2 regions of the Streptomyces sp. NPDC027672 genome follow, and region 2 is predicted to be linked to the other one. Evidence: riboswitches for the same ligand, from Rfam matches in the RefSeq annotation. Region 2 holds a riboswitch; the other holds the start of a gene.
What was found. A riboswitch is a leader RNA that binds a small molecule or an ion and turns the genes downstream of it on or off. The one in region 2 is predicted to bind glycine.

Region 1: linked by a shared signal. The riboswitch ahead of gcvT (glycine cleavage system aminomethyltransferase GcvT) and the one ahead of gcvP (aminomethyl-transferring glycine dehydrogenase) in region 2 are both predicted to bind glycine.

What each region holds. Positions count from the first base shown of each region.
Region 1 covers NZ_JBVHSO010000001.1:78,094-82,497, reverse strand. The annotation lists gene glyA (serine hydroxymethyltransferase) at 1-166, opposite strand, end outside; gene gcvH (glycine cleavage system protein GcvH) at 181-558, opposite strand; gene gcvT (glycine cleavage system aminomethyltransferase GcvT) at 695-1,813, opposite strand; glycine riboswitch at 1,856-1,969, opposite strand; glycine riboswitch at 1,970-2,071, opposite strand; gene ACZ4SV_RS00355 (AAA family ATPase) at 2,251-2,919, shown strand; gene ACZ4SV_RS00350 (enhanced serine sensitivity protein SseB) at 2,986-3,777, shown strand; gene ACZ4SV_RS00345 (enhanced serine sensitivity protein SseB C-terminal domain-containing protein) at 3,953-4,404, shown strand, end outside.
Region 2 covers NZ_JBVHSO010000020.1:8,705-13,108, reverse strand. The annotation lists gene gcvP (aminomethyl-transferring glycine dehydrogenase) at 1-1,833, opposite strand, end outside; glycine riboswitch at 2,009-2,103, opposite strand; gene ACZ4SV_RS33550 (PRC-barrel domain-containing protein) at 2,223-2,594, shown strand; gene ACZ4SV_RS33545 (DNA polymerase IV) at 2,516-3,961, opposite strand; gene ACZ4SV_RS33540 (MerR family transcriptional regulator) at 4,029-4,404, opposite strand, start outside.

The DNA.
Region 1 (4,404 bases), on a different contig from region 2:
CGTACTTGTTGGTGAGGACCGAGCCCTGGGCCTCCATGACCGCGAGCGGCGCGAAGTTCTCGGAGGCGATCATCTCCAGCGTCGACTGCTGGCGCTCCAGCTCGGCGCCGACCGCGGCGGCGATCTCCGGGTCCAGCTCGTGCAGGGGTGTGTTCAGGACAGTCATGGGGCTACGACTCCTCAGCCGGCGGTGAAGGCGGTGTACTCGTCCGCGGAGAGCAGCTCGGCCGGCTCGTCCGTGATGCGTACCTTGAACAGCCAGCCGCCCTCGAAGGGCGCGGAGTTCACCAGCGACGGGTCGTTGACGACGTCCTCGTTGACCTCGGTGACCTCACCGGTGACCGGCGAGTACAGATCGGAGACCGACTTCGTCGACTCCAGCTCGCCGCAGGTCTCGCCCGCGGACACGGTGGAGCCGGCCTCGGGGAGCTGGACGAAGACGACATCGCCGAGCGCGTTGGCCGCGTGCTCCGTGATGCCGACCGTCGCGACGCCGTCCGCGGTGGCCGACAGCCACTCGTGCTCCTTGCTGTAGCGCAGCTGCTGGGGGTTGCTCATGGCCTGAATTCTCCTGTACGCGCGGGAGTGATGGTGACGGGGGGACTACGGAAACCGCTGGTGGGCGGGTGAATGTGCGCAGGCTCACGCGACGGCGCGGGACCGGGGTCCCACGGCCGCGGCCGTGGCCGGCCGGTTACTTCCGGCGCTTGTAGAACGGCAGCGCCACGACCTGGTACGGCTCGTGGGTGCCCCGGATGTCCACGCCGACGCCCTCGGTGCCCGGGGCGGCGTGGGCCGCGTCGACGTAGGCCATGGCGATCGGCTTGCCCAGGGTGGGGGAGGGGGCGCCGGAGGTGACCTCGCCGATCACCTCGCCGCCGGCCACGACGGCGTACCCGGCGCGCGGCACCCGGCGGCCCTCGGCGGCCAGGCCGACCAGCACCCGCGGCGGGTTCTCCTGGGCCCGGACGGCGGCCCGCTCCAGCGCCGCGCGGCCCACGAAGTCGCCCTCCTTCTCGAACTTCACCACCCGGCCGAGGCCGGCGTCGAAGGGGGTCAGGGAGGTGGTCAGCTCGTGCCCGTACAGCGGCATGCCGGCCTCCAGGCGCAGCGTGTCCCGGCAGGACAGCCCGCACGGGACCAGCCCGGCGCCCTCGCCGGCCTTGGTCAGCGCCTGCCACAGCTCCACGGCGTGCTCCGGCCGCACGAACAGCTCGAAGCCGTCCTCGCCGGTGTAGCCGGTGCGGGCGATCAGCGCCGGGACGCCCGCGACCGTGCCGGGCAGGCCGGCGTAGTACTTCAGGCCGTCCAGGTCGGCGTCGGTCAGGGACTTCAGGATGCCGGGGGACTCCGGGCCCTGGACGGCGAGCAGCGCGTAGGCGTCCCGGTCGTCGCGGACCTCGGCGGCGAAGCCGGCCGCGCGCTCGGTGAGCGCGTCCAGCACCACCTGGGCGTTGGAGGCGTTGGCCACGACCAGGTACTCGGTCTCGGCCAGCCGGTAGACGATCAGGTCGTCCAGGATGCCGCCGTCGTCCTGGCAGATCATGGTGTAGCGGGCGCGGCCGGCCCCCACGGTGGCGATGTTGCCGACCAGCGCGTGGTTCAGGAACGCGCCGGCCTCGGCTCCGGTGACGGTGATCTCGCCCATGTGGGAGAGGTCGAACAGACCGGCCCGGGTCCGCACGGCCAGGTGCTCGTCGCGCTCGGAGCCGTAGCGCAGGGGCATGTCCCAGCCGGCGAAGTCGGTCATCGTCGCGCCCAGCGAGCGGTGCACGGCGTCGAGCGCGGTGTGACGGAGTTCGGTACTGCTCATCGGTCGGTCGTCTCCCAGGCAGAAGGGACGGGCGAGGAACGTTCCTCCCCATCTGTCATCGGAACCTGAGAGGTTCGCCTGGACCGCCACGGGGACGGCCACGGCTTGCACCTTGGGTGGGACCGCCGGATACGGCGGCCCGCTTTTCAGATGTGCCTCGCCCGCGCGGTAACGGGGCCTGAGAGATTCAAGGGAGGGACTTGCTCCTTCGGCGTCCCAGGGGCCCGGGGGGCCTGGGAACTCTCCCGCGCGGATTCAAACGGCCGGTATGCAGTTGGCGGGCTCATCATTGCACGCCGCACCCCGGCCAGCCAGAGCCCACTGATCGTGACCGGTCCGTGGCCGTACGCGCACACATCGCGGACCGTTGCCCATTACCTTCTCTTTACATACAACGGGCATGGAGACCACCGAGCCCACTGGGGAGGACGATCAGGGTGCACAGGACCTCGGCCTACACCGCCCACGCCGGCCTGACGATGCCGGCGCAGCCCTCCGCCGCGGCCCGGGGACGCGGCGCCGGCCGTCCCGCGCCGGCCGTCCGCGATCTGCGCGACCGCGCGGGCCGCAGCCCGCACGCCCTGCTCTTCGGCCCCCGCGACCTGGTCGTGGTCACCGGCCTGCCCGGCAGTGGCAAGTCCACCCTGATGCACCGCGCGGTCGCCGGCCCCCGCGTCGACTCCCAGGACACCCGCGACCGCTGGGCCGCCCGCGTCCCCGGCCCGCTGCCCTACGCCCTGTACCGCCCGCTGGTCCGCCTCGCCCACTACGCCGCGCTGCGCCGGGCCCTGCGCGAGGGCGGGGGAGTCGTCGTGCACGACTGCGGCACCCAGCCCTGGGTGCGCGCCTGGCTGGCCCGCGCGGCCCGGCGCCGGGGCGGCACCCTGCACCTGCTCCTGCTCGACGTCAGCCCCGGCACCGCCCGGCAGGGCCAGCGCGAGCGCGGCCGGGGCGTCTCCCGCTACGCCTTCCGCCGTCACCGCCGGGCCACCGCCCGGCTGCTGCGCGCGGCGGAGCGGGGCGAACTGCCCGCCGGCTGCGGCACGGCCGTGCTGCTGGACCGGGACGCGGCGGACGTCCTGGGCCGGGTGGGCTTCGCCCGGTGAGGGACTGTCACCGCCACCCGCTAGCCTTCTCGCACACGACAGCGGTTCCCAGCAGGCGGTAGGCACATGGACTTCCCGGCGGACCTTCCCGCGGACTTTCCGGCACAGGCACACCCCCAGCCGCACGGCGGCTGGCCCGGCAACGAGCTGGAGGAGGTGCTGTCGGCGTCCCTCGGCGTCCCCACGGCGGGCGGCCGGATCATCGAGGTCCTCGGCCGCAGCCTGCTGTGGGTCCCGCTGCCGGGCGGCGGCGGCCCGGACAGCGTCCCGCTGGACCTGCCGACGCTGGACCTCGGCGGCCAGGCGTACGTCCCGGTGTTCAGCTCCGAGGAACAGCTGCGCCAGGTGGCCGGTCCCCACATGGCGTACACCATCGCCCCGGCGGTGGAGTTCGCCCGCGGCCTGCCCGCGCAGGTCGGCATCGCCGTCAACCCCGAGGGCGTGGTGGGCATACCGCTGCCGCCCGCGGCCGTGGCCGAGCTGTGCCAGGCGGGCCGCACCCCGCTCGACGGCCCCGGCACCGGCGGCCGGGTCCGCCTCTTCGAGCCCGACTGGCAGGACGACCCGGTCGACTTCCTCGCCGCCGCCTCCGCCGAGTTCGACATGATCGGCGTGGTGCTCACCGCCCGCCGCTGCCTCGCCGTCGTCGAGACGGGCGAGCCGGTGATGTTCGTGGGCGTGGAACTCTCCCAGTGGGAGGGCGACCTGCGCGCCCGCCCCCTGGAGGCCCTCGGCCGGGCCCTCGGCCGGGTCCCGGTCACGTGGCCGGTCAACCTCGTCCTCCTGGACGTCACCGACGACCCGGTGGCCACCTGGCTGAAGGCCAACGTGCACCCCTTCTACCGGAACGGCCACTGAACCGGGCCCTCCACGGGGGCGCGGGGGACGCCCGAGCACCCCGCCACCCACCCGCACCGGCGCGCGACGCCACGGGCCCGGCGCTGCCGGGCGCATAAGCTGTGCTCACACGCCGGGTCATGAAGAAGAAGGGGCACACCAGGTGAGCGCGAGCCACAGCGGCGGCGTCGAGCACATGCTGCGCCAGGTCACGCCCGGACGCTACGACGCCTACGAGGCCCTGCTGCGCGCCCTCGCCATCCCCTCCGCCGGCCAGATCTGGATGCTGCTGTGGCACGGCCAGGCCGGCTCCCCGGACGCCCAGTACGGGACGATGGAGGTGGACGGCTTCCCCTACGCCCCCTGTGTGACCTCCGCCCAGGAACTGTCGGCCAGCGGCTGGAACCGTTCCTACGAGGTGGCCGACGGCCTGGACGTGGCCCGCACCCTCTACCCCGACCACTACGGCCTCTGGCTCAACCCGCACGCCCCGGGCGGCGGCGTCGGCATCCCCTGGCTGGATCTGCGCCGCATCGCCACCGGTCTGGACCGCCAGCCCGCCGGACCGCTGCGGCTGTCGGAACCCGGCATCGAGATCCCGCAGTTCTACGCCCTGCTCGCGCAGAACGCGCACCGCACCCCCGCGCT
Region 2 (4,404 bases):
GGCCGCGTTGGTGCCGTGCGCGGAGGACGGGATCAGACAGACGGTGCGCTGCTCGTCACCGTTGGCGCGGTGGTAGCCGCGTACGGCGAGCAGGCCGGCCAGCTCGCCCTGCGAACCGGCGTTCGGCTGGAGGGAGACCTTGTCGTAGCCGGTGACCTCGGCGAGACGCTCCTCCAGCTCGCGGATGAGCGTGAGGTAGCCCTGCGCCTGCTCGGCCGGCGCGAACGGGTGCAGCTGGCCGAACTCGGGCCAGGTGACCGGTTCCATCTCCGTGGTCGCGTTGAGCTTCATGGTGCAGGAGCCCAGCGGGATCATGCCGCGGTCGAGCGCGTAGTCCCGGTCGGCCAGCCTGCGCAGGTAGCGCAGCATCGCGGTCTCGGAGCGGTGCTGGTGGAAGACCGGGTGGGTGAGGTAGTCGTCGGTGCGCAGCAGCGCCTCGGGCAGGGTGTCCTCGGCGGTCGCGTCCAGCGCCTCGATGTCGGCGTCGGCGCCGAAGGCGGCCCAGACGGCGTCCAGCTGGGCCCGGCCGGTCGTCTCGTCGCAGGCCATGGAGACGTGGTCGGCGTCGACGAGCCGCAGGTTGACGCCGTTGTCCCGGGCGGCGGCGACGACCTCGGCGGCCTTGCCGGGCACCCGCGCGGTGACGGTGTCGAAGTACGCGCCGTGGACGATCTCCACACCGGCGGCCGTCAGGCCCGCGGCGAGGAGGGTGGCGTAGCGGTGCGTGCGGCGGGCGATCGTCCTCAGGCCGTCGGGGCCGTGGTAGACGGCGTACATACCGGCCATGACGGCGAGCAGCACCTGCGCGGTGCAGATGTTGCTGGTGGCCTTCTCCCGGCGGATGTGCTGCTCACGGGTCTGCAGCGCGAGCCGGTAGGCCCGGTGCCCGTCGGCGTCGACGGAGACGCCGACCAGGCGGCCGGGCAGGCTGCGCGCGAACTTCTCGTGTACGGCCATGTAGCCGGCGTGCGGTCCGCCGAAGCCCATCGGCACGCCGAAGCGCTGGGTGGTGCCGACGGCGATGTCCGCACCCAGCTCGCCCGGCGAGGTCAGCAGGGTCAGGGCGAGCAGGTCCGCGGCCACCGTCACCAGGGCGCCCAGCTCGTGCGCCTGGTCGATGACGGGCTTGATGTCCCGTACGGCTCCGGAGGCGCCCGGGTACTGGATCAGCACGCCGTTGATCTCGCGCCCGGCGACCTCGGCCGGGATGCCGGCGGAGAGGTCGGCGACGACGACCTCCACGCCGGTCGGCTCGGCGCGCGTCCGGATCACGGCGATGGTCTGCGGCAGCGCGTCCGCGTCGATCAGGAACAGGCCCTTCTTGTTCCTGCCCATGCGCCGGGACAGGGCGACCGCCTCGGCGGCGGCCGTGCCCTCGTCCAGCAGGGAGGCACCGGAGGTGGGCAGGCCGGTCAGCTCGGCGACCATCGTCTGGAAGTTCAGCAGGGCCTCCAGGCGGCCCTGGGAGATCTCCGGCTGGTACGGCGTGTAGGCCGTGTACCAGGCCGGGTTCTCCATGACGTTGCGCAGGATGACGGGCGGGGTGAAGGTGCCGTGGTAGCCCAGGCCGATCATCGAGCCCAGGACCTGGTTGCGGTCGGCGAGCGAGCGCAGCTCGGCGAGCACCTCGGCCTCGGTGCGGGCACCGGGCAGGTCCAGGGCGTCGGCGTTCTTGATCACATCCGGGACCGCGGCGGCGGTCAGCTCGTCGAGCGAGCCGTACCCGACCTGGGCGAGCATCTTGGCCCGCGCCTCCTGGTCGGGCCCGATGTGGCGCTGCTCGAACGGGATGCCCGCTTCGAGCTCGGCGAGCGGAATGCGGTGGGCGGTCATTGCGGAGGCCTCCTGGTCTGACGCGACCTGCGAGGGGCGCCCCGGCACGGGCACCCCGACGGCCTCCCCCTCTGTCATCTGCACCTGAGAGCTTCACCGGACGCCCGCGGGCACCGGCTTTCACCGTCGGTGAGGACGGGAGCCGTCGGACGCCCGTCCTGCTTTCCAGAGTGACCTCGTCCGTGCGGTACGTGAGCCTGAGAGATTCCGGGGAGGAGTTGCTCCTTCGGCGCCTCCGAGGTGGTCGGAGGACTCTCCCGCGCGGGGTCAGCAGCCGCCGTCAGCCTATCAGCGAGGTCAACGCCGTGGTCTTCGAGTGGCCGCCTGCCTGAATGTGCTCTTTGGTAGTGCTGACGGATGAGTCGCGACCACGTGGAGGGAGCGGGACCGTGCAGACCGACATCGATCCGCGCAGCCTGATCGGCCGCAAGGTGTTCGACCGCAATGGCACCAAGATCGGCACCATCGACGAGGTGTACCTGGACGACGCCACCGGCGTGCCCGAGTGGGCGGCCATACGCACCGGCCTCTTCTCCCGGGACGCCTTCGTCCCGCTGGAACCGAGCGAACTCGTCGACGGCACGCTGCGCGTCCCCTTCGACCGCGCCCTGGTCAAGGACGCCCCCGACTTCGGCGTGGGCCGTCACCTCTCCCCGGAGCAGGAACTCCAGCTCTACCACCACTACGGACTCGATACGGCCCCACCCCCCGCGGTCCCCGACCACGACTTCGGCAAGCTGGCGGGCTCGGAGGAGGTCTGACCCGACACGTCCGCCCCGGCGCCGGGCGGGCGGGGGGAATCCGCGACCAGCGGCAACGGATCGGCCGCCACCAGGTCGGGGTCGGCGACGGGGAGCGTCCGCACCCGCCCCGGAGCCGACAGCGGCGTCTCGAACCGCACGGTGACCCGCCCCAGCCCGCTGCCCTGCACCCACCCGTGCCCGTACTCGGCGTGCCGTACGTCCTGCCCGGCACGCCACTGCCGTTCGACGGGCTCCGGCCGCTCCACGGCGGACTCGGCGGCGCCCGCCTCCGGCTCCTCCTCCAGGGGCACCGGCATCGCCTGCGCGAACAGGTCCTCCTGCGTGTAGTCGGCGAGCCCGGACACCCCCACCCCGAGCAGCCGCACCCCGCCCGTGGTGTCCACGGAGTCCAGCAGCCGGGCCGCCGCCTCGCGGATGACCGCCGGGTCGTCCGTGGGCCCCCGGAGCGTCTCGGAGCGGGTCAGGGTGGAGAAGTCGTACCGCCGCACCTTGAGCACGATGGTCCGCCCGGACAGCCCGGCCCCGCGCAGCCGCCGCACACACCGGTCGGCCAGCCGCCGCACCTCCAGAGCGACCCGCGCCCGGTCGTGGATGTCCACGTCGTACGTGTCCTCCACGGACACCGACTTGGCCTCCCGCTCGGCCACCACCGGCCGCTCGTCCCGGGCCAGGGCCATCGCGTACAGCGCCTGCCCGTGCGCCTTGCCGAGCAGCCGGACCAGTTCGTCCTCCCCCGCCTCGGCCAGCTCCTGCACCGTGGTGATCCCGGCCCGGCGCAGATGGTCGCCGGTGGCCGGCCCGACGCCCGGCAGCGTGCGCACCGGCAGCGGTCCCAGCAGCGCCCGCTCGCCGCCCGGCTCGATCAGCACCAGTCCGTCCGGCTTGGCCTGCTCCGAGGCGATCTTCGCGAGCATCTTGGAGGCGGCGAGCCCGACCGATCCGGTGAGGCCGGTGACCGTCCGGATGTCCCTCCGCAGCTTCTCGCCGGCCCGCCGCGCCGACTCCTCGTCCCAGGCCGTCCCCCCGGCCTCCAGGTCCACGAACGCCTCGTCCAGGCTCAGCGGCTCCACCAGCGGCGACAGCTCCCGCAGCAGCGCCATCACCTGCTCGCTGATCGCCCGGTACAGCGTGAAGCGCGGCACCAGATAGGCGGCGTTGGGCGCCAGCCGGCGGGCCTGCGCCATGGGCATCGCCGAGTGCACCCCGAACACCCGTGCCTCGTACGACGCGGTGGCCACCACACCGCGCGGTCCGAGCCCGCCCACGACGACCGCCTTCCCGCGCAGGCTCGGCTTGGACGCCTGCTCCACCGAGGCGAAGAAGGCATCCATGTCGAGATGCAGGATCGTGGGCGCGTTTCTCACATCTCCGATGCTGCACCACGGCACTGACAACGGCCGCGGTGCCGGGGCGCCCCGGCCGGTCCGGCGGTCAGACCGCCCGGTTGCGGCGTCGCGCCAGCTCGTCCGCGGGGTTGTGCCCGACGAGGGTCTCGCCTGTGTCGATGCGCTCGCCGTGCAGTTGGGAGAGGGCGCTCTCCACGTCCCGCCACACCACGCCGACGGCGATCCCGAAGATGCCCTGGCCGCCCTGGAGCAGGGCGTGGACCTCGTCCGGCGAGGAGCACTCGTACACGGTGGCCCCGTCGCTCATCAGGGTCATCCGCTCCAGGTCGCGGAAACCGCGTTCCCGCAGGTGCTGCACGGCCGTGCGGATGTTCTGCAGCGACACCCCGGTGTCCAGGAACCGCTTCACGATCTTCAGGACGACGACGTCCCGGAAGCTGTACAGCCGCTGGGTGCCCGAC